One region of the Idiomarina sp. PL1-037 genome, then DNA from elsewhere that is predicted to be linked to it. Evidence: riboswitches for the same ligand, from Rfam matches in the RefSeq annotation. Region 1 holds a riboswitch; the other holds the start of a gene.
The links. Region 1 has a riboswitch for thiamine pyrophosphate ahead of thiC (phosphomethylpyrimidine synthase ThiC). Riboswitches for the same ligand answer to the same signal wherever they lie in the genome.

Region 1 (15,283 bases):
CTTCGCAAAACTCCAGACTTTCGCCGCCGGTAAGTTTGCTGCGTACGCGTTTTACTTCATCTTCGGTACTGGCATCAATTTGTTCCTGTACGGCACCATCGTGCGACCAGCCACCCGCCATATACAACTCCTTAGAAAAAATGGAGAACACAAACAGACGCTGAGTCTGATACATTAACTATAACGTAAAAATTAACTGCTATTCAGGTTTTACCTATAAGAAACGCCTATGAAACTTATTTATACCCATGAAAACAAACTATTAGTGGAAAACGCTCGTAACCTATTGCAAATGGAAGGCATTGAAACGGTTATGAAAAATGAGTTTTCCAGTGGCGCCGCTGGTGATTTAGCGCCATTAGATACCTGGCCTGAGCTCTGGCTTGTTGAAGATACTCAACTCGCTGTCGCTAAAACACTGATTGAAAACATGGAAGAGCAGGCTAACGGGGCGGACTGGCGTTGCAATAATTGTCAGGAAATTAACGGAGCCGCTTTTGAAGTCTGCTGGAATTGTGGAAGCCCGGCTTAATGATTCATACAAAACGAAAGGAGATTTAAAATGAACGGAAGTGAAACTTATACCATGGCTTATTGGGGCGTTCTTATTGCACTAGTCATTTTGCTGGTTCAATGGGTTATTGCCAGTGGTCAAAAAGCGAAGCAACCCGGTGCCGTCCCGGGCAAAATCGACGACTCACTGAGTCATTCATCTTTTGTGTTTCGTGCTCATCGTACCCTAATGAACTCATTAGAGAACTATCCGCTGATGCTGGGCACAGTATTTCTTGCTTTCTTCATAGGTGCCAGCGCTTTCTGGACGGGGCTGTTTATCTGGATTTTCGCTATTGCACGCTTAATTCATATGGTTCTTTACTACGCCATAGCAACAGAGAAAAACCCCAGTCCCCGCAGCTATTTCTTTATGATAGGTTTAGCCGGTAACATTGCATTATTGATCTTATGCGGCATAACTCTGATCTAATTATCATTAGATCTATTTACTTAACGGGCCGACAATGCGCCGGCCCGCTATAACTATTGATAACAAATAAATATAACTATAATTTGGTAAGACAACAAAGGTAAGAGTTCCAAATTCTATGAAAGCATTTTTATCCATCACGGCAATCAGCGCCTTTTTAATTGGCTGCAGTAGTGCGAGCTTTAATACAAACGTAGAACCCTATGCGAAAAATAAATATCGAATGATTGCGGTGAAAGAGTATTCATTTCAGCAAATGATCACATTTCAAGCTGAATCACTTGGCGGAGTATCTGCTAACTACTGTCAACAGAACCTCAAAGACCCCAAAGCTAATCAGTCAGCCGTCATCGACAACTTAAAAACCAAAGTTTATCAAAGAGGAGGGAATGGGCTAGTTATTGAGCAATGCCGTTCTTCAAAATACCGATCCTGTGAAAGTTATATTGAATGCTATGGTTCTGCTTACAACGTTCCTGAAGATTAATATACATAGCTAAGTATTATACATCAGCCCATTCTCTTAACAGGTTATGAAACACTTTGGTTAGGCGATCAAAGTTTTCAGACTTACCGTTTGCATCAAATTCAGCTTTCAACGATTGCTCTATATCAAAGAGTAACTCTCTGTAATTAGGCTGCTTAATTAAGCTTTGCACCCAGCCTATCATTGCCAGCCTCGAACCTTTAGTAACCGGATTAACCCGATGTAGGTAATGACTCGGATACATGAGAATATCTCCCTGCCCCAGTCGCCAGCTCCGCTCGCCACTGGCATCCTCAATAACCAGCTCCCCGCCTTCAAAATCCGATAATGGTGACAAACCCAGCGTAAAAGAAATATCGGTTCTTACACCGTTCATTAAGGAATCATCCATGTGGGTACCATAGTACTCTCCCTGCTGATATCGGTTTATAGTCACCCGCGCGACCTGCTTTGGCCGCATAACCGATTGCACCAGAGCATTTTGCTGAAGCCTGTCCAGCAACACCTGAGTAGCCGCCTCAGACTTTTTACCCGACAGTTGCTGGTTATTTTTTACATCTTTCGCTGCCCAGCCTGCGGTTTTTTTGCCATCGCGAAACTGCCCGGCATCAAGACCCGCAACAATACTCTTTACTGTGTCTGTATCAACGGCGTTGCTAATTTGTAATATCATGCTTCCACACTTCTAACTTGCGAATAGTTATCATTTCTGCAAATATACATGAGTTAACTCTCTCAAAAAAGCATACTAAGGTCTTTATATGTTTGAAAAGAAAAAAGTTTGGCTTGGCGTTGGCAGTGTTCTGGCCACCACCGTAGCAGCATCACAAGTAACAGCAGCGCCACTGACGCAACCGGGCGCAGCACCGTCTATGTTCATGGCAGCCCCTATGGCAGAAGGCGAAATGGCCGCCCCTGAAATTGATTTAAACACCAATGACACCGCTTTTCTGGCGCAGTTGGGTTTTATTCGCGGCCATTTATGGGTGGGAATGAAACTTTACGAGCAAGGTCACATTGAAATGGCCAAAACTCATATGAAACACCCGGGTGACGAGCTCTACAGTGGCCTCACTGAGGCATTTGAAGCACGCGGCTTACCCGGATTTGCCGAACCGTTAAATACCCTGGCGGAAAGTGTCATTAATGATAAAGATGAAGACACGGTTATGAGCAACTACAAGACTCTGCTGGACTCTGTCAGCGCTAATGAACCTATTGCTGACATGTCAGCTAAAGACGTGATACTGAGTGTTTCATCAATGCTAATGGTAGCCGCCGACGAATACGCTATTGGCATTCAAAATGGCGAAGTCGCTAACGTGCACGAATATCAGGACGCCATGGGCTTTAAAGAAATTGCGCTCGAACGTTTAAACCGCATTAATGATAAAGAAGCAAGCAAAGCTGAAGAAGCCATTAGCGAAACCCGCAAGGTCATCGGTAATCTTGAAAACCTCTGGCCTACCACAACTCCAGAAGGAAAATTCGAAGGTGACCCGAGTAAAATTTACGGTGCTGCCTCTCGTATCGAACTGGAAGCACGCAGTATTTAATACCCACCAGCCTGCATTAGGCTTACTTCTTTTACACATAAAGGAGTAGGCCTGAGTTACCCCTTCATTTCACTCGTAAAAGCTCATTAAAGAAGTATTCTAAAGGCATCTTAAGTCAATGACGAAGGTGTCGTTATGAGCATTCAATCTCTTTGCAAAGTATCACTTATTGCCGTGTCACTCGCGGGTTTATTCGTAAGCCAGGCAGTCGATGCCAGCGAGGGCGAAAACGTTTACAAAAAATATTGTCAGGCTTGCCATCAGCCAAATGGTAAGGGCATGCAAGGTGTTTTTCCACCACTGGCAAATAACCCGAACCTAAAGGACAAACCGTCTTATATCGCCGAAACCATAATTCAGGGTAAGTCAGGCGCTATCACCGTTAATGGAACTAACTACAACGGCGCTATGCCGCCCATGGGTTATCTGAAAGACGCCGATATCGCGACCTTAGTCAACTACATCAATACCGAGCTTGCAGATGGCAGTGAAACTATCACAGCCGAAGCCGTTGCCAGTTTGCGTTAAACCTATTTGTTATCAGTTAAAGGAAAAATCATTATGAAAACTCTAAGTTTATCAATTATCAGTGCATCCCTTCTGGCCGCTATGGCCTCTGCATCAACTCCGGTTAATGCGGAAGAACTCAGCCTTAAACATGACAGCGAATATGTCATTGATGGTAAAATCTTTGGCTTACCAGAAGCTAAAGTGTACCGTGAAGACTACAGCGGCCCGGCGGTTGTTGGCGACTACCTTACTCAGGTTCCAAATATCGCCAAGCTCGACTATGAAGGCAACAAAACTCACGATGTACGCATGGATGTGTTCTCTCAGAAAATAGAAGTTGCTCCGGGAGTAACCTATTCAGCCTGGACATTCGGTGGCTCAGTACCCGGTCCCGTATTACACGTGCGTGAAGGCGACCGTGTCATTTTCAAAATGAAAAACCGCTCTGACGAAGAAGTGACTATCACGAAGCCGGTAAAAAATGGTTCGCCATTTTTCCAGCAAGTACAAGCCAACGGTTATCAGAATAACCAGCCTGTCGTTAACCCAATGCCCCACTCTATGGACTTTCATAGTGGCACAGTAGCAGCGGAAGACAAATGGCGTACCATTTCTCCGGGTGAAACTATTGAGTTCGAATGGATAGCCAACTACGCGGGGACTTATATGTATCACTGTGGTACTTCCAGCGTACTTATGCACACAGCTATGGGGCAGTATGGCGCCGTTGTGGTATCTCCTAAAGATGGCTACCCAACTGACAAAGACGTTGATAAAGAATTCGTTCTGGTGCAATCAGAGCATTATCTGGAAGAGGCATCAGAAGGTAACTACATCTATAACCACGGTGCAGCTTTAGACCGCCAACCAAGTCATGTGACCTTTAATGGCCATGTTGCAGCACTTAGCGACAACCCTTTACGCGCGAACGAAGGTGACCGTGTGCGCTTACATGTGTTAAACGCAGGTCCGTCGGGCACTTCCAGCTTCCACGTTATTGGTGCCATTTTCGACCGCGTCTGGTACGAAGGTGACCCGCGTAACGAATGGTACGGCATGCAAACCGTACTGCTGGGTGCCAGTAACAGTGCGACAATTGAGTTTATTGTTCCGGAAGAAGGCATCTACAAGCTGGTCGATCACGAATTTGCTGATGCAGAGCGTGGCGCAGCTGGCGCATTAATTGCCGGTCCGCGCAAAGAGAAATAAGGGGAAACTTATGGTTAAGTGGCTTGGAGTTGCAGGTGTTTTATTGTCACCGTTAGTGCTTGCCGATCCAGTTCTGATCAATGGCGGTGCGTTTAAGCCACCGGTATTACTGGACAAAGAGCGGCTCAGCATAGAGATGGAAAGTTTCATGCTGGACTCAACTCCGGTCACTAACCAAGAGTTTCTGGAATTTGTCATTGAACAACCGCAGTGGCAGCGAGACAACATCGCTGCCCTATTCCATGACGGAAATTACCTGAAGCATTGGGATGATAATACTGGATTTGCTGAAGGCAAAGAAAACGAACCCGTCACTTATGTCTCCTGGTTTGCCGCACGCGAATACTGTTCCGCACAAGGTGGCCGCCTGCCCGACCTTAACGAGTGGGAGTATGCGTCGGTCAAATATCGGCAACAGCAGAACATCAGCGATGATGACTATGCCCGCAACTTGTTTGCCTGGTACAGCCAGCCACACAGCGCGAAACAACAAACTGTCGACCCAAATGCTGACCAATTGATGCACATGCACGACCGTGTCAACGAATGGGTAGACGACTATCAATTATTACTAACCAACGGCGATGACGTCGATTTGCTCTCCGGTTCATGTGGCGACGGAGCGCGCTTTATGTCGAGTTTTAGTAACGCCAATTACGCCACATTTTTCCGTTATCAGTCGCGCAGTGATTACGCCCCGCAAAGTGCAACCAGCACTATGGGTTTTCGTTGCGCATACGACCTGGAGAACGATCATGAATAAATTGCTAAAATTGACCGCCCTGGCCTCTTTGATCTTTGCTGCCCAGTCTCTTGCGCAGGATCATTCGCATCACGATATGCACAAGAATCAGACAGCTAACGACCACAGCAATCATACAGCAATAAACGCAGCAGAGGTCTCTCACTCCGAGTCGGTATACCAGGTAGATGCGACCTGGAACACGCATAAGAATAGCGAACTCAAGCTTTCAGAACTTGAAGGCCAGCCGGTTATTCTTTCCATGATTTATGGCAGTTGCACCACCGCCTGCCCAGTCTTGGTCCATGATGTAAAACGCTTATACAGCAAGCTGGACGAAGACACTAAACAGCAAGTTAAGCTCGTTATGGTGAGTTTTGACACCGCTCGCGATACACCCGAAGCGCTAGCTGACTACGTCAAGCAATACAAGCTTAACAACGACAGCTGGCTGTTTCTGAACGGTTCGGAGCAGGATATCAGAACCTTAGCTACAGTACTTGGCGTGAGGTATCGCCAGCGTCCCGACGGTGATTTTGATCACAGCAATTTGATCACTATTCTCGATAAGCAAGGGCTTATTGTTGAGCGTATAGAAGGTTTAAGCCAGCCGATGGAGAAGCCAGCTAAAGTTGTCGCCAAACTGGTTAACGATTAACGACGGTTGCATTCGTTCTAAGATTTTGTTCCACTAAAAAGGAATCTTGTCGGAGTGCCGGTTACTTTCTTGATTAAGTAACCGGCTGAGACCGCAATTGCGGGATCCGTTGAACCTGATCAGGCTAATACCTGCGAAGGGAACAAGAGAGCATCAGCATGACACAACCGTCGTTTCTGCGCTGGTGTTCCTTTCAACACTCCTGACAAGCATCTCTAACATCAACAAAATGAGAGAATGCTATGTCGACTGCACCATCGAATAACCGTTTAAACCGCCAACAGGCTGAATCCTTTTTATCGTCGTTATCCGGGCATTATTACCCTAATTCCAGCCGTGAATTTCTTTCAGGCAGTAACAAAGACATCCAGGTACCCTTTCGCCGCATTCATTTAAGCGAAACTTTGCACCAACCCACGCCGGGTGTGAAGTTACCACCGAACGATCCGGTCGATGTGTATGATACTTCCAGCATTTACGGCGACCCGGAAGCTGCAATTGACGTGAACGAGGGTTTGAGAAAAATTCGTGAAAACTGGATCAAGCAACGTCATAGCGAGAACCAAGAAGACAATCACGGTATTACTCAACTGGCCTACGCCCGGCGCGGCATCGTTACGCCCGAAATGGAGTTCATAGCACTGCGTGAGAATATGGGGAGAGAGCACCTTGAAAACCCCATAACGCCGGAATTCGTGCGCGACGAAGTCGCCAGTGGACGCGCGATTATTCCCGTTAATACCCACCATCCCGAATCTGAACCGATGATTATTGGCCGCAACTTTTTAGTCAAAGTGAACGCCAACATTGGTAACTCCTCAGTCAGTTCGTCTATTGAAGAAGAAGTTGAAAAGCTGGTATGGGCCACGCGCTGGGGCGCTGATACCGTTATGGACTTGTCTACCGGGCGTAATATTCACCAAACCCGGGAATGGATCTTACGAAATAGCCCGGTCCCCATTGGTACGGTGCCTATCTACCAGGCATTAGAGCGCGTCAATGGAATTGCTGAGGATCTGAGCTGGCCCGTATTTAAAGACGTGCTGCTGGAACAGGCTGAGCAAGGGGTAGACTATTTTACGATTCACGCCGGCGTACTGCACGACTTCATTAAGCTAACCGCAAAACGAGTGACCGGCATTGTCTCCCGTGGCGGTTCGATTATGGCGAAATGGTGTATGGCGCATCAGCAGGAAAGCTTCCTTTACCAACACTTCCGGGACATCTGCAAAATTTGTGCGAAATATGACATATCACTGTCTTTGGGGGACGGCTTACGCCCCGGCTCCATAGCCGACGCCAACGACGAGGCTCAGTTCGCAGAGCTGAGAATACTCGGCGAGTTGACTCAAATTGCCTGGGAGTACGATGTACAGGTGATGATAGAAGGCCCCGGCCATGTGCCTATGCATAAAATTCAGGAAAACATGGATGAGCAATTAAAGCACTGCCACGGTGCGCCGTTTTATACCTTAGGACCGCTAACCACAGATATAGCACCAGGTTACGACCACATTACCTCAGGTATTGGTGCTGCGATGATCGGCGCCTTTGGCTGTGCCATGCTCTGCTATGTTACCCCGAAAGAGCACTTAGGTCTTCCCAACAAGGAAGATGTCAAACAAGGGATGATCGCCTACAAAATAGCGGCTCATGCAGCCGATTTAGCCAAAGGGCACCCAGGCGCTCAGGCCCGGGATGACGCTATGTCAAAAGCCCGCTTCGAATTCCGCTGGGAGGATCAATTTAATTTGGCGTTGGACCCGGTTACCGCTCGCAGCTATCACGATGAAACACTGCCTCAGGATTCGAACAAAACTGCGCAGTTCTGCTCTATGTGCGGTCCTAAGTTCTGCTCCATGAAAATTTCTCATGAGGTGCGTCAATACAATCCGGACACTCGCATTGATGTAAAAGTAAAAGATGCGGCGACCGCAGGAGCAGAATAATGTCGGTACCTGTCGTATGGACTGTCGCTGGCTCTGACAGCGGCGGTGGCGCAGGCATTCAGGCGGACTTGCACACATTTCGCAGTCTGAATGTACATGGTTGCAGTGTCATAACCACAGTGACCGCTCAGAACTCTGTTGAAACCAATGGATTGTTCCCATTAGCTGCTGACGCCATTCTTCAGCAGCTGGAATGCCTGCAACAGGACATGCCCCCTGCTGCGATAAAAATTGGTTTGCTCAGTAATGTTCAACAGTTGCGGGCTGTGGCTGACTTTCTAAAACAGTGGCCTGATACCCTTCCCCGGCCTTTCGTGGTCTGGGATCCAGTGATTGTCAGCACTCAGCAGGATCAGTTGTCTGAACTCAAACCAGAACACTGCGAGGAGTTATTCCCGCTGGTTGATATTATTACCCCGAATTTGGAAGAGCTCAGTTGGTTGAGTGGCTTGAGTGTTAACGATGAGAGTTCAATGTGTCGCGCTGCAAAACAACTTTTTCATGCTGGACTAACTCAGAGTCTTATCACTGGTACTGACTTTCGTAATGCAGGGAAAATATCTGATCATTACCTAACCCCCGAAGAGCATACTCAATACATTCAGCAAAAGTTGAAAACAAAACACAGCCACGGAACAGGTTGTACTTTGTCTTCTGCTATTGCGGCGGTATTAGCGCATGATTATCCATTTGAGGATGCCATTACGGTAGCTAATGCCTATGTGCATCAAGGCTTACTTCAAGCCAAAGGTATAGGCCGCGGACCCGGTCCTGTTACTCATACACACTGGCCACAGCAAATTGAACACTTTCCAAAGATAAAAACGCCGGAGTTGCCCTGTATTGACCTTCAATTTCCCAGACTAGACCAGGAACCCGGACTCTATCCGGTAGTGGATTCTTATGAGTGGATAGAAAAGCTCTTAAAACTGGGCATCAAGACACTGCAACTGCGTATTAAAGATGTAGATGACCCGCAGCTAGAAACCGCTATTAAAAAAAGTATTCAGCTGGCGAAGCAATATTCGGCACAGCTGTTCATTAATGACCACTGGCAACTCGCTATTGAACACAACGCTTATGGCGTGCATTTAGGTCAGGAAGACTTAACCGAAGCTAACCTTAACGCTATTCAGCAAGCAGGTTTACGACTGGGCATTTCCACTCACAGCTACACCGAGTTATTGATCGCCAACGCCTATAAGCCCTCTTACATCGCGTTAGGTCATATCTTCCCAACTCAGACCAAGGCTATGCCCTCTAAACCGCAAGGGCTGCAGCGATTACACCGTTATGCAGCGTTATTAGCGCCAACGAAGCTACCGACAGTCGCTATTGGTGGCATTTCTTTAGAACGCGTAGCTGCCGTGAAAGCTACCGGCGTTAACGGCATAGCGGTTGTTAGCGCGATTACTGCTGCAAGCGACGTCGAGCAGGCTGTTTGTCAGCTACAGAGGGAAATGGAAGCTGAAGTTGAGACTACGCCAAAAATGGAGGTCGCTCATGCTAAATAACGAGCAACTTCTGCGCTACAGCAGTAACCTTCTGATGAAAGAAATAGGCGAAGTTGGACAACAGCGTTTGCTCAAAAGCCATGTTTTAATTATTGGTTTGGGCGGTCTTGGTTGCCCAGCGAGTCAGTATCTGGCGTCATCGGGCGTTGGGCAAATCACACTGGTCGATCATGACACCATTAGTCTCAGCAACCTACAGCGCCAAACACTCTATTCCAGCGATGATATTGGTTTGCCCAAGGCGCGGCAAGCTGGTCATTCCTTGTCACGGTTAAACCCGGACGTTCGTATAACCGCAATTGAAGAGCAAGCCTGTAAAGGCAACCTGAACGCGCTCGTTGAGCAAGCTGATTTAGTCCTGGACTGCACCGACAATCGCGAGACCCGATACCTGATCAACCACAGCTGCTACCGACTGAATACGCCGCTAGTTTCTGCAGCCGCACGAGCTTTTAATGGACAACTCATTGCGCTTAACCCGGAGCAACCACACGGCTGTTATCAGTGCCTCTATCCCGACAATGTTACTGAACCTCTGAACTGCAATAATGCCGGCATTGCAGGCCCTGTTGTCGGCATTATGGGGGCTAGTCAGGCACTACAGGCAATTAATTATTTTACCGGGCATGAACTTAACTGGGGTTACCTGCACACCTTCAACGGCTTATCGCAAAACTGGCAACAACTCTCTTTACCCCGGGCCGCTTCGTGCCCTGTATGCGGAGGTAAAAATGCGCATTCAAGTTAATGACAAACATCTTGATATCACTGAAAAAACCAATTTATCGCAGCTATTGTCTGCTCAGAATATTGATACCTCGGCCGTTGCCGTCGCCATGAACGGACAGATTATACACCGCGAACAATGGCAACAGACTGAGCTTAAAGACAACGATACTATCACCCTTGTTCAGGCCGTTGCCGGAGGTTAACCATGCTGAGAATAGCCGATTGTGATTTTCATTCCCGCTTACTCATAGGTTCGGGCAAATACAGCAGCGCGGACATTATGCAGAAGTCTCTGGCTGCATCCGGTAGCGAGTTAGTGACGCTGGCGTTAAAGCGCGTTGAACTCGAACGCCCCACTGACGACATTGTCACGCCTATACAAAATTTAGGTTTACAGCTACTACCCAATACCTCCGGTGCAAAAACCGCACAGGACGCGATTTTTGCCGCCCGCCTTGCCCGTGAAGCTTTAGGTACCCATTGGCTTAAACTGGAAATACACCCCGACCCCAACTATTTGCTACCGGACCCGATAGAAACCCTAAAAGCCGCTGAAGCTTTGGTTAAAGAGGGTTTTACAGTATTGCCCTACTGCGGTGCTGATCCGGTATTGTGCAAACGCTTAGAGGAAGTTGGCTGCGCGGCAGTTATGCCGTTAGGCGCCCCCATAGGCTCAAACCAGGGCCTGTTAACACGGGATTTTCTGCGGATTATCATTGAACAGGCATCGGTACCGGTCATTGTCGATGCCGGCATTGGTGCGCCAAGCCACGCCGTGGAAGCCATGGAAATGGGAGCAGACGCCGTATTGGTCAATACCGCGATAGCTACTGCGAATGACCCTATCGCTATGTCAAAAGCCTTTCGCGATGCCGTTATTGTCGGGCGCCAGGCCTTTGAAGCGGGGGTAAATCAGAGTGCTTCGTTAAAAGCGACAGCGTCCAGTCCTTTAACTGAATTTCTGGAGTCGTTATGAGCTTTTACACTGTCTGGGAGCAAACCAGCTGGGATGATACCCGCCTGCAGCTTTACAGCAAAAACGCGGCTGACGTTGAAACCGCTTTAAGCAAGCAACATCTGAATACCGGTGATTTCATGGCGTTACTGTCGCCGGCGGCAGAACCTTATCTGCCCCTTATGGCAGAGCGCTCGCAGCAACTGACCCGGCAACGCTTTGGTAATACCCTGCACCTGTTTATCCCGCTGTATTTATCGAACCTGTGTGCAAACGATTGCAGCTACTGCGGCTTTTCTATGAGTAACCGCTTAAAACGCAAAACCCTGTCGCCAGCTGAAATCGAGCAGGAATGTCAGGCCATAAAAGCCAAAGGTTTTGACACCCTGCTGATAGTGACTGGCGAGCATGAAACCAAGGTAGGTATTGATTATTTCCGTCAGGCGCTGCCTATTATCAAGCCCTATTTCAGCTATGTCATGTTTGAAGTACAACCATTGGCTACCCATGAGTACGCTGAATTACGAACGCTGGGTCTGGACGCGGTTATGGTGTATCAGGAAACTTATCAGGCCGCTACGTATGCTAAACACCACTTAAAAGGGAAAAAACGTGATTTCCGCTGGCGGCTTGAAACACCCGACCGCCTGGGCGAATCCGGTATCGATAAAATTGGCCTGGGCTCATTGATTGGACTGGAGGACTGGCGTGTCGACAGCACCTTTACCGCTCTGCATCTGGATTATCTGCGGCGACGTTACTGGCGCAGTCGCTACTCGCTGTCATTTCCACGGCTGCGTCCCTGTGCCGGAGGTGTCGATAACGCAAAGACAATTTCTGATAAACAACTGGTTCAGTTAATTTGCGCGTACCGATTGCGGTTCCCGGATGTAGAACTCAGCCTTTCCACGCGCGAACAACAAGCGCTTCGTGATGGGTTATTCCGTTTAGGTGTGACTTCGGTTAGTGCGGAATCAAAAACTCAGCCCGGCGGTTACGCCAACGAGCAGCAAGAGCTCGAGCAGTTTTCGATAGACGACAACAGGCCAGTAAGTGAGGTGGCGCAGGCAATAAAAGCGAAAGGATTACAACCGGTATGGCAGGACTGGCTTAACGAGCTATCCGCAATGCCACCTGAAACTTTTTCCAGTCCAGAGTAGCCACCAGTAACAACTCACGCAGCGTTAAGGTGCGTGGGTTAATGCGCCCTTTATGATTCCACTGATGCCCACAGCTAGCCGCGGTCATAATGCGTTTGTTGGGTTTCAGTAAGGCGTCCTGGCTGTGTTCACCCTGTCCGGTAAAATCAAACCAACCACGGTAGTTGAGATGCAGGCGCTTTTTTTCCTGATCAACGCGATCGATACTGTCCAGCATAATGGTCGTAAATTCAGGAGTTTGATAACGAACCGGAACCACCAGACCCAAAGCGGCATGTTTAGCAAACCATTGGCTCTGCCCTTCGGCAGATATACCGGCTGAAGGAACTTTTGTTGGCTGAGGAGCTTGCCAGCTGGCGTTCTGAACATCCAGCTTTAACGGCGAATACTGCACTGCATTGAGACAACCATGCGCAGCGTGACGAATATAGTGCGGAAGACTCGCTAAACGGCGTTGCAAAGCCGCAACCGGCATATCATTAACTTGTGCCAGTTGCGGTAATTCGCGTTCATACAGCGCTGAGCACAGCTCGGCAAAATCGCCCTGCTGTGCCAGCGGCTGAAAAATGTCCGCCTGTTGGTTAGCCAGCGTTGACTTCCTGTCGTCCGCGGTAAGGCGCTTGGCCATTCAAATCGCCCTCTATACGCAATAATTGGTTGTACTTAGCAACCCGGTCAGAGCGACACAGTGAGCCGGTTTTTATCTGACCCGCTGCGGTGCCTACTGCCAAATCCGCAATAGTAGCGTCTTCGGTTTCACCCGAACGGTGAGAAATAACCGCCGAGTAACCTGCTTCACGCGCCATCGCGATGGCTGCTAAGGTTTCTGTCAGGCTACCAATCTGATTAAATTTAATCAAAATTGAATTGGCAATCGACTTGTCGATGCCCTCTTTCAGAATACGTGTATTGGTCACAAACAGGTCATCGCCAACCAACTGAACTTTGCTGCCCAGCTTTTCAGTTAAGACTTTCCAGCCATCCCAGTCGCTTTCGTCCAGGCCGTCTTCGATAGAAATAATGGGGTAACGGTCGCAAAGCTCTGCCAGATAGTCAGCAAACTCTTCGGCGGTAAACGATTTCCCTTCACCAGACAATTCGTATTTACCATCACGGTAGAATTCAGATGCTGCGCAATCCAAAGCCAGCGTAATGTCGCTGCCCATTTTGTAGCCCGCGTTTTCCACCGCTTCCACAATAACTTGCAAAGCTTCTTCGTTCGACGCCAAGTTTGGTGCAAAACCACCTTCGTCACCAACCGCGGTGCTTAAGCCACGCTTCTGCAGAACCTTTTTCAGAGCATGGAATACTTCAGCGCCCATGCGCAGGCCTTCTTTGAAGCTTTCAGCGCCGACCGGCTGGATCATGAACTCCTGAATATCCACGTTGTTATCTGCATGTTCACCGCCGTTTAAGATGTTCATCATTGGCAGTGGCATGCTGTATTTACCGCTGGTGTTATTCAGGTTAGCAATGTGTTCGTAAAGCTCGATGCCTTTACTCAAAGCCGCCGCTTTCGCCACCGCCAGAGACACAGCCAGAATGGCGTTAGCACCCAGCTTTTCTTTATTATCGGTACCGTCGAGCTTTAGCATAATGTTGTCGACAGCTTCCTGGTTAATCGCATCAATACCATTTAAGCTTTCAGCAATAGCACCATTAATATTGGCAACCGCCGTTTCAACACCTTTACCTAAGTAACGCGATTTATCACCGTCGCGTAACTCCAGAGCTTCACGTGAACCGGTTGATGCGCCACTTGGTGCTGCAGCACGGCCCATGTGGCCAGACTCCAGGTAAACGTCGGCTTCAACCGTCGGGTTACCACGGGAATCCATAATTTCACGACCAACAACTTTAACAATCTTACTCATGCTTAAATCCTGTTTAATGCTTAATCATTAGCCGGGTTATTAACCCAAACGCTCTTTATGAAATTCACCAGCAGCTTCTATAAAGCCTTTAAATAACGGGTGCCCGTCACGCGGCGTTGAAGTGAATTCCGGGTGGAACTGTACTGCCACAAACCAGCGATGTTTCGGGTTTTCCAGAATCTCGACCAACTGTTTGTCATGCGAGTAACCGGTAATTTTTAAACCAGCTTTCTCCAGTGCCTCTACATAATGGTTGTTCACTTCGTAACGATGACGGTGGCGTTCTTCAATGGTCTCTTTACCGTACATTTTCAGCGCTTTAGAGCCCTTTTCTAAATGACATTCTTGTGAGCCAAGGCGCATGGTGCCACCCAGATCAGAATGCTTATCACGCAATTCTTTCTGGCCGCTGGCGTCCATCCATTCGGTGATAAGTCCCACTACCGGATCACTACAATTTTCATCAAATTCCGTGCTGTTAGCGCCAGCTAAACCGGCCACATTACGAGCGAATTCAATCATTGCGACTTGCATACCTAAACAAATGCCCAAATACGGAACATTGTTCTCACGAGCGTATTTCGCTGCAATTAATTTGCCTTCAATACCACGACCACCGAAGCCACCGGGAACCAAAATAGCGTCCACGTCTTCGAGCTTTGAGGTGCCTTTGGTTTCTAAATCTTGCGAGTCTATGTAACGAATGTTCACCGTTAAACGATTCTTAAGACCAGCGTGCGCCAAGGCTTCGTTAACTGACTTGTAAGCGTCCGGAAGTTCAACGTATTTACCGACAAAACCAACTGTGACTTCACCGTTCGGATTCGACTCCTGATAGAGAACCTCTTCCCACTCATGCAAGTCGGCTTCAGGACAGTCCAGACGGAAACGCTTGGTTACTATATCGTCCAGGCTCTGAGCCTTTAACATAGAAGGTATTTTGTAAATACTGTCA
Region 2 (15,283 bases), 1.3 Mb from region 1:
TGAAAATTCGTGAAGTGAACTTCGACAAGCCTGAAAACTCCCGCAATAAAATCTTATTTGAAAACTTAACGCCGCTACACGCGGAAGAGCGTTTTCATTTAGAGCGCGGTAATGGCAGCAAAGAAGATATCACTGCACGAGTATTGGATTTATCAGCGCCAATTGGTAAAGGTCAACGTGGTCTTATTGTCGCGCCACCTAAAGCGGGTAAAACCTTATTGCTGCAGAATATAGCGACTTCTATTGCAGCGAATCATCCCGATGCAGAACTGATTGTACTATTGATTGATGAGCGTCCGGAAGAAGTCACCGAAATGCACCGTCTGGTGCATGGTGAAGTCGTTGCTTCCACCTTTGATGAACCAGCCAGCCGCCACGTTCAGGTAGCGGAAATGGTTATCGAAAAAGCCAAACGTCTGGTTGAGCATAAGAAAGACGTGGTGATTTTGCTCGACTCCATTACTCGTTTAGCCCGTGCTTATAACACCGTTATTCCAAGCTCCGGAAAAGTCTTAACCGGTGGTGTGGATGCCAACGCATTGCACAAACCTAAGCGTTTCTTTGGTGCTGCGCGTAATGTAGAAGAAGGTGGTAGTTTAACCATTATTGCAACCGCGCTTATTGATACCGGCTCGAAAATGGATGAAGTCATCTACGAAGAGTTTAAAGGTACCGGCAACATGGAGCTGCACCTGAACCGTAAGTTGGCCGAACGCCGTGTGTTCCCTGCAATTGATTTCAACCGTTCAGGTACGCGTCGTGAAGAGTTGCTGACCACGCCGGACGAGCTGCAAAAAATGTGGATCCTGCGTAAAATCATGCATCCCATGGGCGAAGTTGAGGCCATGGAATTTTTGATTGACCGTTTGCAGATGACCAAAACCAATGACGAATTCTTCGAATCGATGAAACGTCAACGCAACAGTTAAGTGGCGTATGAAATATCAAGATCTGCGTGATTTCATCGCGCTCCTCGAGGAGCGCGGTGAACTGAAACGTATCCAACAAGAAATAGACCCCTACCTCGAAATTACTGAAATATCAGACCGTACGTTAAAAGCACAAGGTCCGGCCTTATTGTTTGAAAACGTGAAAGGCCATGATATGCCGGTTTTAGCTAATTTATTCGGCACCCCAGACCGGGTGGCTTTAGGTATGGGTCAGGAGTCGGTGACCGCCTTACGGGATGTGGGGAAATTGCTGGCCTTTTTAAAAGAGCCGGAGCCTCCTAAAGGCTTTCGCGACGCGTTGAATTTACTGCCTAAGTACAAAAAAGTGCTGAGCATGTCGCCAAAAAGCATTAAAAAGGCGCCATGTCAGCAAGTGGTTATGAGCGGCGATGACGTTGACTTAACAAAGTTGCCGATTCAGCATTGCTGGCCGGGCGACGTTGCACCGTTGGTTACCTGGGGGCTTACGGTCACTCGTGGTCCGCATAAAGAACGCCAGAACTTAGGTATTTATCGCCAGCAACTCCTGGGTCCGAATAAGCTCATTATGCGCTGGTTGTCGCATCGCGGTGGCGCACTGGATTTCCAGGAGTGGTGCCAGCAGCATCCGGGCGAAAAGTTCCCGGTGTCAGTTGCTTTGGGTGCTGATCCTGCAACTATTTTGGGCGCGGTAACACCGGTGCCCGATAGCTTGTCGGAATACGCCTTTGCCGGATTGTTGCGCGACAGCAAAACCGAAGTAACACAGTGCCTCAGTAATGATTTACAAGTACCGGCGCACGCTGAAATTATTCTGGAAGGTTATATAGAGCCGGGCGAAATGGCGCCGGAAGGCCCTTATGGCGATCATACCGGCTACTACAACGAAGTGGATGAGTTTCCGGTGTTTACCGTGACTCATGTTACCCATCGTAAAGATCCGATTTACCACAGCACCTATACCGGGCGTCCACCGGACGAACCTGCCGTGCTGGGCGTTGCTTTAAATGAAGTGTTTATTCCGTTACTGCAAAAACAATTCCCTGAAATTGTCGATTTTTATTTGCCACCGGAAGGCTGTTCGTACCGTTTGGCCGTAGTCACTATGAAGAAGCAGTACCCGGGTCATGCGAAGCGCGTGATGATGGGTGTCTGGTCTTTCTTACGTCAGTTTATGTACACCAAATTCGTAATTGTGTGCGACGACGACGTGAATGCGCGTGACTGGAAAGATGTTATCTGGGCTATGACAACCCGGATGGATCCGGCACGCGATACGACCCTGGTCGAAAATACGCCTATAGATTATCTCGATTTCGCTTCACCGGTTTCCGGACTGGGCTCGAAGATGGGAATGGACGCCACCAATAAATGGCCGGGTGAAACTGACCGTGAGTGGGGCGAGCCAATAGTCATGAGCGACGAGGTAAAACAGCGTGTTGACGAGCTGTGGGACGAACTGAACATTATGGAGTCGTGAATGAGTCAACAAATGACCTGTAAAGCTGAAATTTCGCGCCAGTTGGCCGATGCTGTGTGGGAAGTGCGTTTGCAACTGCCGCAACCGGTTGAGTTTAAAGCAGGCCAGTACCTTATGGTGATGATGGGCGAACGCGATAAGCGGCCTTTTAGTATTGCGTCGTGCCCGTCCATAAAAAGTGAGTGGTTACTTCACATAGGCGCCACGCCGGACAACAGCTATGCAATGGAAGTGTTGGATAAAGTGCGTGCCGATGGGGAATTAGAAATTGACGCGCCAGATGGTGTGGCTTTTTACCGTCAGGAAAACACTAAGCCGGCAGTGTTAATTGCTGGTGGCACCGGTTTCTCTTACACCTATTCTATCTTGCAGCAACATTTACGTTTGTCGCCAGAGCGGCCTCTGACACTTTACTGGGGTGCAAAAAGCTTAAGCGATCTGTATTTGCATGACGAACTGGAACGCTTAGCAGGTCAGTACGAGCACTTTGATTACCACCCGGTCGTCGAAGACGCGGATAACAACTGGGCTTATTCTATAGGTTTGGTGCATCACGCGGTTATGGCTCGTGAGCAAAGTCTGCCTGAATGTGAAATTTATATGGCTGGCCGCTTTGAAATGATACGCGTTATTCGCGACGATTTTGTCGCTAAAGACGTACCGTTAGAAAACCTTTACGGCGACGCTCTGTCCTTTATTTAATTGCACTGAAAGTAAATTTGTTTAACTAACAAGCTGCGTTATACTGACGCCGCTTTACCAAGGGGTGCCGGCAACGGCTGAGATGCATTAGCGAACCCTTAAAACCTGATCCGGTTAATACTGGCGTAGGGATGGTAGAAAACCCGTCTAATTACAGCCTTACCGGATCGTTTCTGACTCTGTTGTTTTGAGGAAATGATCCATGAAAATAATCAATTCATATTTAGCAGCCAGCATCGCCGCTGCGTTATCCAGCGTTCCCGCTTTTGCCTTTGCAGCAGAAGACACACAAGATACAAAAGACATCGAGATTATTGAAGTGAGTGGTGACTTTCATCGCCGCACCTTAAACGAAACCACCAGTAGTGTTTCAATTATTGATGAAGATGCGATGCAACAGCGTCACTCGCAGCATTTACAAGACACGCTGAACAGCTTTGCGAACGTGAATTTTTCTGGTGGTACTTCTACCGCTCGCTTTATTCAAATTCGTGGTATTGGCGAACGCTCTCAGTTTGTTGATCCGGTCACTCCTTCTGTGGGCTTGCTAATAGATGGTATTGACTACAGTGGTTTAGGCAGTGCTGCGTCTTTGTTTGATATTAATCAGGTGGAAGTTTTTCGCGGTCCGCAAAGTGGACGCTTTGGTGTAAACGCTATGGCGGGTTTATTGCTTCTGGACAGCACCGCACCGAGCAGCGATTTTAATGGCCAGTTTCAGTTATCAGCAGGCAACTATTCCGAAGCGATGGGCGGCCTGGCTATGGGCGGTAGCCTAGGGGCATTAGGTAATGCGCGTTTCTCGGTCAGTCAGTTTCAGCAAGACGGCTACATTGAAAACACCTACCTTGAACGCGACGACACGGGACAGCGAGATGAACTGACTGCGCGCTTCAAATTGGATACCGAGCTCAGTAAAGACTGGCTGCTGCAAACGGTTCTGCATTATAACGATGTCGACAATGGCTACGATGCGTTTAGTCTCGACAATACTCGCGAAACTTTGTCCGACGAGCCGGGTTATGATCGTTTAGAAAGTCAGGCGTTGCGCCTGCAGCTCAGTTACCTGGGTTTTGACAATAGCCGTCTGGAAATGTCTGTTAACTACCTGGATGCAGACACCGGCTACGCTTACGACGAAGACTGGACTTATAAAGGTATCGCACCGGGCTGGGAATACTCGGCTTTTGACGCGTACCTCCGCGACCGTGACGACAAAACCGCGGAAGTTCGCTGGGTATCCGACGAACCCGAAAATCTGTTTGGTGTTGATAGCGAATGGGTTTTAGGTTTGTACTATTACGATAAGTCGGTACAACTGACGCGCGACTATTTTAACTGGGATTTAGGCCAGCCAAGTATTTTCAACAGCGACTATGACAGTAAAAATGCGGCTATCTACGGTGAGTTGACTCAGCATTGGAGTGACCGCGTTAGTACCATCACTGGCTTGCGGGTAGAGCGTTATGACAACGAATACCTCGACAGTCGTGGTATTACTGCGGAGCCTGAAGATACCATGGTGGGAGGTAATTTCAGTGTTCGTTACCAGGCGTCTGACGACAGTTATCTGTACGCGACACTCGCACGCGGTTACAAAGCTGGCGGCGTTAACGGCGAAGCTTTAGGTAAGGCCAAAGATCAGGGGCTGGAAGAAGTAGAAAATTATTTATTAGACCGCTCAACCTATTCTCCTGAAGTCCTCTGGAGTACCGAGTTTGGTGTAAAAGGGAGGAGTGCAGATGGACTGCTAACATCGAGAGTAAGTGCATTCTATCACTGGCGAGACGACGTTCAGTTAAAGAGTTGGGTTAATCGCAATCAGTCTTTCGTTGGTTATATTGAGAACGCCGCTGAAGGCACAGGCTATGGTCTGGAAGCGGAAATTCGTAATCAGTTTACGGACTGGTTGGCGATTTTTTCTTCGGCCAGTTGGTTACAAACCGAAATTGAAGGCTTTGTCACTGAAGATGGCACCGATATGACCGGGCGGGAGCAAGCGCAAGCGCCTAATTACCAGTTGAATATTGGCTTCGAGGGCTGGTTGGGCGAAAACTTCCAGTGGGTGATTCAGGCCGATGCGAAAGACGAGTTCTACTTCTCCGACTCGCATAACCAGAAAGCGGACAGCATGGCAGTGCTGCAGCTTGCGCTAAACTATCATTACCAGGATTGGCACTTTAGCGTGTGGGGGCGTAATTTAACGGATGAAGACTACGAGGTTCGAGGTTTTTACTTTGCCAACGACCCCAGAACTGGTTATGAAAATGAAGAAACTTACGTTCAATACGGTGAGCCACGTCGTTTTGGTATCACTGTGAGTAAATCGTTTTAAAGGGGATAAGTATGCAAATCTCAGTAGAAATGTCACTGTATCCACTGGCTGAAAATTATCTGGATACGATTACAGACTTCATTTCGCGTTTGAATCAGCATTCAGAACTAACGGTGCTGACCAATACCATGAGTACGCAAATTTTTGGTGAAATGCAGGATGTTATGCGGATTCTGAGTGACGAAATGGAGCTGCTTTTTCAGAATGTCCCTTCAAATGTTCTGGTTTGTAAGTTTATTAATAAAGACCTAAGGCCGGATAATGTCTGAATCTTTGCTCGAGTCCTGGCTTGAGCAGTTGATGGTCAGCTCCCCTTGGGAGCTGACGGCTTTAGTCATGGCTTTGGGATATTTAGTGCTGGCGGCGCATCAGCGCCAGTGGTGCTGGGCTGCGGCGGCGGTTAGCTGTACTATTTACGCTGTCTTGTTCTGGCAAGGTAAGTTGTATATGGAGTCTTTGCTGCAAACAATCTACATTGCGTTAGCCGGCTATGGCTGGTGGCAATGGCAGCGTCAGCAAAGCGCTGCAAAAGAGAGTCCTGATGGCGCCAAATACCCGCTTCGCTGGCACCTGCTGCAATGGGCGTGGCTGGTTCCTCTGGCTGCAGCTATTGCTTATTTACTTTCGACTTATACCGACGCAGACGCGGTATGGCTCGATACTTACACCACTGTATTCAGTTTGCTGGCCACCTGGCTGGTTACCAAAAAAGCGTATGAAACCTGGTGGTACTGGCTGGTTATAGACAGTGTTTACGTTTATTTATACGCCAGCAAAGGCTTTGTTGCCACTGCCTTGCTGTTTGTGGTTTATCTGATACTGGTAATTTATGCCATGTGGCGTTGGCGTCATGACATTTCGCTGAAATCTGCGAGTGAAGCGGGGTGATTCGTCGGCCCCGCGAAATACAGGAGCTGGCTTCAGGGCAGTCCAACCAAACGTTATGGTTGCGCACAAAGACTGAAGATTATGTATTAAAACGTTGGCGCTATGAACAGGTGTTCGCGGTTGATCGTGAACTTGAAGTATCCATACAAAAAGAGCTGGCGCAGCAGACTCTTGCCCCCGACGTTTTTGATTACGATGTTGAGCAAGGCTGGCTTTTACAACCTTACTATCAGGCTCCGTCTTTACAGCAAATGACGCTGTCGCCTTTGAGTAAAGCCACCGTACTGGCTGAAACACTGTCAAAAATCCACAATACACGAGTCGATATCCCGGCCTGGTCTATGACTGAGCGGGTAGAGCATTATTTGCAACAGCTGCGTTCGGTCAATTCGGCAGTTGCCGGGCAAATGAGCCAAAAATTGGCACCGATGCAACCCTTGTTAGAAGACTGGCTCAGTTATCCGGTGTTATGCCATAACGATTTATCGATGAATCATATTTTAATGACTGAGCCTGTCCGGGTTATTGACTGGGAGTACGCGGGTATTGGTCACCCCTTGTTTGATATTGCCAGTGCAATTGTTGTGAACGAACTCAGTGACGATGTGGCCGTTCGCTTAATAGCCGAGTACGAAAGAGTAGCCCATTATCAAATTGACCGGCAACGTTTGGCACAATGGTGTGAGTTTGTGGAATGGCTGAATAAAGTATGGCAGCATCTATTTCGACACTTTTCTTAAAGCGAACACATTGCCATGACTGATAAAAAATTGACTGAACGCGTTTACGGCTACTTAGCTGAAGACGAAGACGCTCGCGTCTGTAAAGATATTCCTGAGTCCGCCTGTAAAGAGCAACCGCGTTCATTCGTTTTGATGTTGTTATCGTTAACTTTGACTAAACTGGGTGATAGCTTAGTCAGTGCGCGCCTTGTGTTGCCGTGGATGTTGAGCTCGTTAGGTGCCCCGGCAATGTTTATTAGTGCTTTAGTGCCTTTACGGGAGTCTCTGGCTTTATTGCCGCAACTTTTCGTTGCTCAAAAGCTACGAGAGCAACCGGTACGTAAATGGTTCTGGGTTGCTGGCAGTATTGGTCAGGCCGTCTCGTTGTTGGCTATGCTGTTTGCGGTAGCAACTTTAGATGGATCTGCACTGGGCTGGTCCGTGGTTGTTTTACTGGCAATATTCAGTTTGTCGCGGGGCATCTGTTCTGTCGCGAATAAAGATGTGACCGGCAAAACGGTGTCTAAAACTCGCCGTGGGCGAATGTCCGGTGTCGCGGCTTCTGCTGCCGGATTACTCACGCTGCTAAGCGCAATGATTATTATATTTGCACCTGATATGGAAGGTCAGCGCTCGCTATTTGTTGGGCTACTGGGGGCCGGTGTTGTGCTTTGGTTTGCTGCGGCTTTACTTTATGCGGGCATTCCTGAGGTTGCCGGTGCAACCGAGGGTGGCGGTAACGCGCTGACCGAAGCGCTCAAATCGATGTCTTTGCTGTGGCAGGATAGTCAGTTTGGACACTTTGTCATTTCACGGGCATTACTGGTCGCCGCCGCTTTTGCTATTCCATATATTGTGGTTTTAATTCAGCGTGAAGGTGAGTCTGAACTGACCAGCCTGGGCAGTTTAATGCTTGCGAGTGGACTTGCCGGCTTATTGGCTGGGCGCTTTTGGGGTCGTTGGTCCGATTCGGCCAGTCACCATGTGATGGCAGCAGCTTCCGTTATGTCGACTCTGGTCATATCCGTTGCGCTGGCGCTTTACTACTGGATACCGGGAGCCTTGGGCGCGCAGTGGATCGCGGCATTACTTTTATTCAGTTCGGCGGTTGCGCATCATGGAGCACGAGTTGGCAGGAAAACCTATCTGGTTGATATGGCAACGCAAGATAATCGGGCGCAACTTACCGCGGTGTCTAATACAGTGATGGGAGTTGTACTTTTAGCTGGTTTGTTACTGGGGTGGGTCGATGCTGCTTATGGCGTTGCTGCTGTTTTATGGGTACTAGGAGCTATTGGCGTACTAGCGACTTTCACAGCTTTAAGATTGCCAGACGTATCAGGTAATACGTCTGGCTAACCACGTTTACCAGGTTATTTTCCACGAATAACCGCGTAAAGACCAACAATGACTGCGGCAACACCACCAATTAAATACCAAATGGTGTTGTCAGTTGGCTCATTTGTCGCCATTTCTGACACGCTAGAGGCAATTGATTGTGAGGCCTCATACGAGAAATACAATAAAATAGCGCCAACAACTAATAGAACAATACCTACGATACGAGTCATAAAGTCTTCCTTTTGTTGTGTTTACAACTTACCAATATAAAGCACTCTGTCAGATCCGCAAGTTTCCTTATAAATAATGATTTATGACATCTGGTATATTTCCAGACTGATGAAATGTCTGTAATTGTTAATAAGCTGGTTGTGTTTAAAACAGTAAAATAACAAAAGTAAGGCGGAACTATGAGAAGAGCATCTTTTAAACTTGGGTATTTGGCCATTTCTATGTCAGCAGCGTTAGCAATTCCGGGTACCGGTCTTGCGCAACAAGCAGATGCTAATGCAGAGTCTGATGAATCGATGGAGCGCATTGTCACTCTGGGTTCCCGAGTCAATGGCAGAACGGCAACAGAGTCGGCATCGCCAATTGATATTATTTCTGCAGAGCAACTGGTAAATACAGGAGCGACCGAACTCGGTAAAGCTCTGCAAATGAGTGCGCCTTCTTTTAACTTTTCCAGCACCACCATTTCTGACGGTTCTGACATAATTCGCCCTGCAACACTGCGCGGGCTCAATCCGGATCAGGTTTTGGTTCTGGTCAATGGTAAACGCCGGCATCAACAAGCTCTTGTAAACGTTCAAGAAACCATTGGTAAAGGCTCAGCAGGCTATGACATCAACGCCATTCCCATTACCGCTGTCGCACGTGTCGAAATTCTGCGGGACGGAGCCGCAGCTCAATACGGCTCGGATGCTATTGCCGGGGTTATTAATATTACTCTGAAAAGTTCTGACGGCGGCAGTGTCTCCGCTGAAATAGGTCAAACTTACGAGGGCGATGGCGAAGTTAATACGGTTGGCGTTAACTTTGGTACTACGTCAAAAAATGGCTATTTTAACGGCACTCTGGAGTACCGTGACCGAGGAATGACGAACCGGGCATCTCCAGCCGAAGCATCGCTGATAGGTGACTGGCTTTCGCCCGGCGGGGAACCAGTGGTTCGCCTTCATATTGGTGACGCAGATTCTGAAAATTTGTATGCATGGTTTAACTCTGGCTATAACTTGGGCAACAATAAGGAATTATATGCATTCGGTGGTGTTTCAACTCGCGATGGTGGATCTTCTGGCTTTTTTCGGGGGCGTGAACACCCTAGAACCATCGAGGCAATTTACCCCGATGGGTTCTTGCCAAAATTAGAGACCGAGGCGGATGACCAGTCCTTGGCTGTTGGTATTCGCGGTGACCTGCCTAATGCCTGGCTGTGGGATGCCAGTGTGGTTTACGGTAAAAATGAATTTGGTTTTAATTCGTCAAACTCAGCGAACGTAAGTTGGTACTACGAGCCTAGCCCGGACGGCGGTATTTATGGTGAAACACCGACGGAAGCTTTTGATGGCGAACTGGTCTTTGAGCAGACGACATTCAATTTAGATTTTAATGGTACGGTCGATATCGCAAACGAGCTGCTTTATCTCGCGGTGGGGTTAGAAATGCGCCGCGATGGTTATCAAATCAACCCGGGTGACCCGGTATCCTGGGCTTATGGGAGAGCTAACGACCCAAGCGTTGAAATTTTAACGCCATCTGGCGAGCCTGCAGAAGCTGGAATACAAGGCTTCCCGGGTTTTAGCCCTAGTCAGGCGGTAGATGCCGATCGTGACAGTTATGGCGCTTATGTCGATGCGGAATACTATGTAACACCGGACTTCTTGTTAGCAGGCGCTTTACGTTACGAAGATTATGACATAGCCGGTGATAATATTTCCGGTAAACTGTCTGCCCGCTATGATATCGACAGTGATTTTTCTTTGCGTGGTACGGTATCGACCGGATTTCGAGCTCCGGGCGTACAGCAAATTTATTACAGCCAGGTATCAACTAATATTGTTAATGGTACGTTGGTTGAAACCGGTACCATCGCCAACGATGATGAAGTCGCACGGCAGTTTGGTATCAACGAGTTAGAAGAAGAAACGTCTGAAAGCGTAAGCTTGGGCCTTATTAAGCGCTTCGATAACGGTTTCGATTTGACCATGGACTTTTATCAAATCAATATTGATGATCGCATTGTGTTGTCGGAATCACTGACGGCTGATGTAGGTGCAGAGTTTGGTCAAATTCTGGAAGATAATAACCTGGGAGCTGCTCAATTCTTCACTAACTCTGTTGATACCAAAACCACGGGTCTGGATGTGATTGTGTCTTACCCGACTGAGTTCATGGATGGCAATTTAAACTTAACTGCCGCAATGAGCTTTATGAATACCGACGTAGAGCAGGTGAATTCGGTCTCTTCATTAATTCCGGGAGAGCAAATATTTAACGACACTCAAGTTCTGCGCCTTGAAGAGGGTCAGCCCAGTGAGAAAGCCACATTAAGCGGTGACTGGACTCGTGACGCGTGGAACGTCAACTTAGCCCTAAATTACTTTGGTGCTGTTGAAGGTCAGGCTTTTACTGGGGTCCGTCATGAGTGGGGCGGTAAGTGGTTAACCGATCTTTCTGTTGGTTACGACTTTACCAGTGACTTAAATATTCGTATAGGTGCGAACAACCTGTTTGATACTTACCCGGATGAATGGGGCAGTGCTGGATCACCCTTTTCCGATGCGGGCTTTAAATATGGTTGGGAAACCTTCCCGTTCGGTATTAACGGTGGTTACTACTACGCTCGGCTGAATTACACTTTCTAATCGTTACTGACACAAAAACGCCCCAAATACCGGGGCGTTTTTCAACGTTACTTTTCGGGACAATTAATTGCCCATGTAAGACGTCAGCATCCAGGCTGTTTTTTCCTGCTCTTTGATGTAGTCGCTCATCAGTGCATTGGTACCTTCATCTCCAGCTTCGTCAGAAATTTCGAGAATTTCACGCTGTAGACGGATGGTCGTCTGATAGCTATCCAAAATATTAGCTACACAGGCTCTGCCGTCATGTACGTCTTTAACTTCTTCAATTTCGCTGTTCTTGATGTAGGTCGAGTAAGCATGCTGAGGGCGCTGACCCAAGGTTAAAATACGTTCCGCAATCTCATCAATTTTCAGCAGCAAATCGTCGTAGGTTTCTTCGAATTTAGCGTGCAGTTCAAAAAAACGCTCGCCTTTGATGTTCCAGTGAAAACCACGAACATTCATGTAAAAAACTTGGTAATTTGAAAGTAGCTCATTGAGCTTGTCGCCGAGTTGTTCGGCTTTCTTCTGGTCTAAACCAATAACGCTTAATTGTTTCATAAAACCCTCCTTTATCATCGTTATATCCTAACCATAGTTGAATCATAGGGTTAAAGAAAGCGATGAAAATCGATAACGCTGACAGTTAAATTGAATAACTGTCAGCTTATGCTTACATAAACAATGTGGGGGCGCTGTGAGTTAAATCAACTCAGGCTTTCAAGTTTACCGTCGCGGATGTGCTTTTCACCGCGGGCTTTAGCCAATTGAATTTGACGCTCACGCTCAGCAAATCGTTCTTTTTGTTCGGACGAGGTTTTGTCGTAGCAATGCGGACAGCTGACACCTTTTTGGTAATGTTCTGACTGCATTTCTTCCGTGGTAATGGGCGTGCGGCAAGCATAACACTGGTCGTAGTCACCCTGTTCGAGGCCATGCTTAACCGTAACTCGCTGGTCAAACACAAAGCATTCACCATTCCAGCGGCTGTTGTCTTCCGGCATCATCTCCAGATATTTAAGAATTCCGCCTTTTAAATGGTAAACCTCATCAAAGCCTTGCTCTTTTAAATAAGCAGTCGATTTTTCGCAGCGAATACCGCCGGTGCAGAACATCGCCACTTTCTTATGTTTTTCCGGGTCCAGGTGTTGCTTAACGTATTCGGGGAACTCACGAAATGTGTCGGTTTTAGGGTTAATGGCACCTTCAAAGGTTCCAACCGCGTATTCGTATTCGTTACGGGTGTCTATCACCAGCACTTCCGGGTCGGTTATCAGGTCGTTCCATTTTTCCGGGTCTACATAAGTGCCGACCGAGCTTTTAGGATCAACCCAGTCAACGCCAAGGGTGACAATTTCTTTTTTCAGTTTGACCTTGGTGCGGTAAAACGCTTGCTCGTCACTGGGGGATTCTTTGTGTTCAATGTCAGCAAAACGTTCGTCGGAACGTAAGTAACTCAACACGTTGTCAATAGCTGCTCGGGTACCGCAAATAGTGCCGTTAATACCTTCACGGGCTAACAGCAGGGTGCCTTTTACATCGTTTGCAATAAGCGTTTGATACAGAGGTTCGCGGAGCTCTTTATAGTCATTTAACTCAACAAATTTATACAATGCCGCACAAATATACATATCATGTTACCTTTTTCAGCGGTCCGAAACGTAAATCCGGAGCCTTTATTTAAATCGCCGTAGCAATTCGCGTAAAAATCGCGCGGAGTATACCGTTTTGATCCCGATCAGCGCAAATCAGGGACTCAGGGAGCAGTAAGAAAGCATGATTAACGAAGCCTTGTTTTATGGCCTGGTACTTTTATCAGCCGCAACCTCGTTATTAACAGCCGTGGCCGGCGCAGGCGGAGGCGCGGTACTGATTGGTGTGATGGCTTTGGTGTTACCTGGTAGTGCGGTTATTCCGGTACATGGACTGGTGCAAATGGGGTCTAATGTGGGCCGAACCGTGTTGGCCTGGAAACACATTCATTGGCCAACCGTTGGCTGGTTTGTGCCTTTTGGTTTATTAGGCACTTTTATTGGCAGCTTATTATTGGTTCAGCTTCCGACACATTTTCTGCAAGTTACCATCGCATTGTTTTTAATGTGGCTAACCTGGGGGCCTAAGTTGCCACAGAGCTTTCGCGGTCGGTCTGGCTTGGTCGGTGGTGGCCTGGTTACCGGCTTTATTTCTCTTTTTGTTGGTGCTTCAGGGCCTCTGGTTGCCGCTTTTGTAAAAGCTCGATTTAGCCAGCGAATGCAAACGGTCGCGACTTTTTCCGCTGTAATGGCCATGCAACACGCGCCCAAAGCGCTGGTGTTCGGCATGGCTGGATTTGTCTTTCGGGACTGGTTACCGCTGGTATTAGCAATGATAGCGGCAGGCTTTGCCGGCACCTGGGTTGGCCTGCACTGGCTAAAAAAAATTACTGACCAGCGCTTTAACCAACTGTTTCGCTTAATCATTACCTTACTGGCTTTGCGTTTGATTTGGGTCGCGCTTGAGCCGTTTGTCCCAGCGTTGACGAGCATAACGTCGTAAACTCGCTATGTTATCGGTTTCATCCATAATGGGGGTACCCAGTATGGTTTCGATAATATCTTCCAGGGTAATGAGTCCCAGCCAGCTGCCGTGTTCGTCGTACACTAATGCCATATGCTGACGCTCTTTGAGCAGATGACTCATTAAAGCCTCGACACTGACAGTTTCTGTAACTACCTCAACTGATCGTACAATGTCTTTCAGCGTATCTGATTCGTCAGCATCAAGGACGTCACTGCGAAAAACGATACCTTGTGGCTCCTCGTCATTATCAATAACCGGGTATCGGGAAAAAGGTAATTCTCTTATTCTTTCACCGACTTCCGCCATACTTAAATCTGGTCGAATAGATTCACACACAGTACGGGGGGTCATAACTTCACGTACCCGAATTTCATGTAAGTCGAGAATGTTCAGAATGACTCGGCGCTCGTCATCATCCAGTGCGTTTTCCTCGTGGCCTATAGTAGCCATGGCTTTAATTTCAGAGCGAACGTCAATGTCTGCTTCTCCGCTGCCAATACGTTTGGTGATTTGATCGGAAAGCCAGATAAACGGCTTCAGGGATAAAATCATAAAGTTAAGTATTGGGGGAAGCGAAGGTGCAATGGGTCGCCAGAACTTGGCACCAATCGTTTTAGGTATGATTTCCGAAAGTACCAGAATAAGCAGAGTCATAACGGCTGAAGCGACACCCAGGTAGCCGTCGCCGAAAACAACTCCAACCTGAGCGCCAACACCCGCTGCGCCTGCTGTATGGGCTATTGTGTTGAGTGTTAATATTGCTGCAAGGGGCTTATCGATAGAGTCTTTTAGCTTGCGTAACTGCCTATGGGTTTTAGGCTTGGTCTCTTTCAGCTGCGCAACGTAACTGGGCGTAACAGATAGAATAGCGGCTTCTAAAACTGAGCAAATAAATGAAACGCCAATAGCGATAATGGCAAAAAGAATGAGTAGAAACATTGGTACCTTAAATACTTAAAAAAGCTGCATTAGTAATAACACAGTTCCCGCGACGATGAGGATAGACCAACCGACACGACCTGCGTATTTACCCCATAGACGTTCAGTATAAGGCCCTAACCATAAAACGATAAGTGCTAATGCATAATAACGTAAAGCCCGCGCTGCACCTGCGGCCAAAAGAAATAACCAGAGCGGGTAGTCGCCAGCGCCTGCGGCCAGCATGGCCACTTGGAAAGGAACAGGAGTAACACCTACCAGAAAAATAGCAATAAAACCGTCTTCGCTCAGAGTTTCCTGGAATTCTTTATAATAATCCTGAAGGGAAAAGTAGTTGATGAACCATTCGCCAGCGGTATCAAATAAGGCAAAGCCAATGTAATAACCACCAATAGCCCCGGCTAAAAATCCCGCTAAAGCAACGGTCGAAACCAGCCATATGCGTTTGCGCTCGAGTACCATGTACGGTATTAAAATTAACTCTAAGGCTATGGGAAGCACAGTTGCTTCCAGAGCAGAGAGAAAAAATAGGAGTATCAATG

Region 2: it holds a riboswitch for thiamine pyrophosphate, as region 1 does, so the genes downstream of both, U0358_RS12145 (TonB-dependent receptor) here and thiC (phosphomethylpyrimidine synthase ThiC) in region 1, are expected to answer to the same signal.

Annotation. Positions count from the first base shown of each region.
Region 1 covers NZ_CP139873.1:1,294,536-1,309,818, reverse strand. The annotation lists gene U0358_RS06085 (DksA/TraR family C4-type zinc finger protein) at 1-121, opposite strand, end outside; gene U0358_RS06080 (putative signal transducing protein) at 230-532, shown strand; gene U0358_RS06075 (MAPEG family protein) at 563-985, shown strand; gene U0358_RS06070 (hypothetical protein) at 1,104-1,472, shown strand; gene U0358_RS06065 (Fe2+-dependent dioxygenase) at 1,489-2,145, opposite strand; gene U0358_RS06060 (4-helix bundle domain-containing protein) at 2,234-3,028, shown strand; gene U0358_RS06055 (c-type cytochrome) at 3,164-3,556, shown strand; gene U0358_RS06050 (multicopper oxidase domain-containing protein) at 3,590-4,747, shown strand; gene U0358_RS06045 (formylglycine-generating enzyme family protein) at 4,758-5,510, shown strand; gene U0358_RS06040 (SCO family protein) at 5,503-6,147, shown strand; TPP riboswitch at 6,188-6,306, shown strand; gene thiC (phosphomethylpyrimidine synthase ThiC) at 6,390-8,096, shown strand; gene thiE (thiamine phosphate synthase) at 8,096-9,610, shown strand; gene U0358_RS06025 (HesA/MoeB/ThiF family protein) at 9,600-10,358, shown strand; gene thiS (sulfur carrier protein ThiS) at 10,342-10,542, shown strand; gene U0358_RS06015 (thiazole synthase) at 10,545-11,315, shown strand; gene thiH (2-iminoacetate synthase ThiH) at 11,312-12,454, shown strand; gene U0358_RS06005 (hypothetical protein) at 12,405-13,082, opposite strand; gene eno (phosphopyruvate hydratase) at 13,036-14,328, opposite strand; gene U0358_RS05995 (CTP synthase) at 14,368-15,283, opposite strand, start outside.
Region 2 covers NZ_CP139873.1:2,572,911-2,588,193, reverse strand. The annotation lists gene rho (transcription termination factor Rho) at 1-929, shown strand, start outside; gene ubiD (4-hydroxy-3-polyprenylbenzoate decarboxylase) at 937-2,409, shown strand; gene fre (NAD(P)H-flavin reductase) at 2,410-3,111, shown strand; TPP riboswitch at 3,162-3,260, shown strand; gene U0358_RS12145 (TonB-dependent receptor) at 3,314-5,446, shown strand; gene U0358_RS12140 (YkoF family thiamine/hydroxymethylpyrimidine-binding protein) at 5,458-5,715, shown strand; gene pnuC (nicotinamide riboside transporter PnuC) at 5,708-6,334, shown strand; gene U0358_RS12130 (phosphotransferase) at 6,331-7,074, shown strand; gene U0358_RS12125 (MFS transporter) at 7,090-8,415, shown strand; gene U0358_RS12120 (DUF3185 family protein) at 8,430-8,627, opposite strand; gene U0358_RS12115 (TonB-dependent receptor plug domain-containing protein) at 8,808-11,264, shown strand; gene U0358_RS12110 (Dps family protein) at 11,328-11,804, opposite strand; gene U0358_RS12105 (oxygen-dependent tRNA uridine(34) hydroxylase TrhO) at 11,951-12,874, opposite strand; gene U0358_RS12100 (sulfite exporter TauE/SafE family protein) at 13,020-13,778, shown strand; gene U0358_RS12095 (CNNM domain-containing protein) at 13,707-14,741, opposite strand; gene U0358_RS12090 (YqaA family protein) at 14,757-15,283, opposite strand, start outside.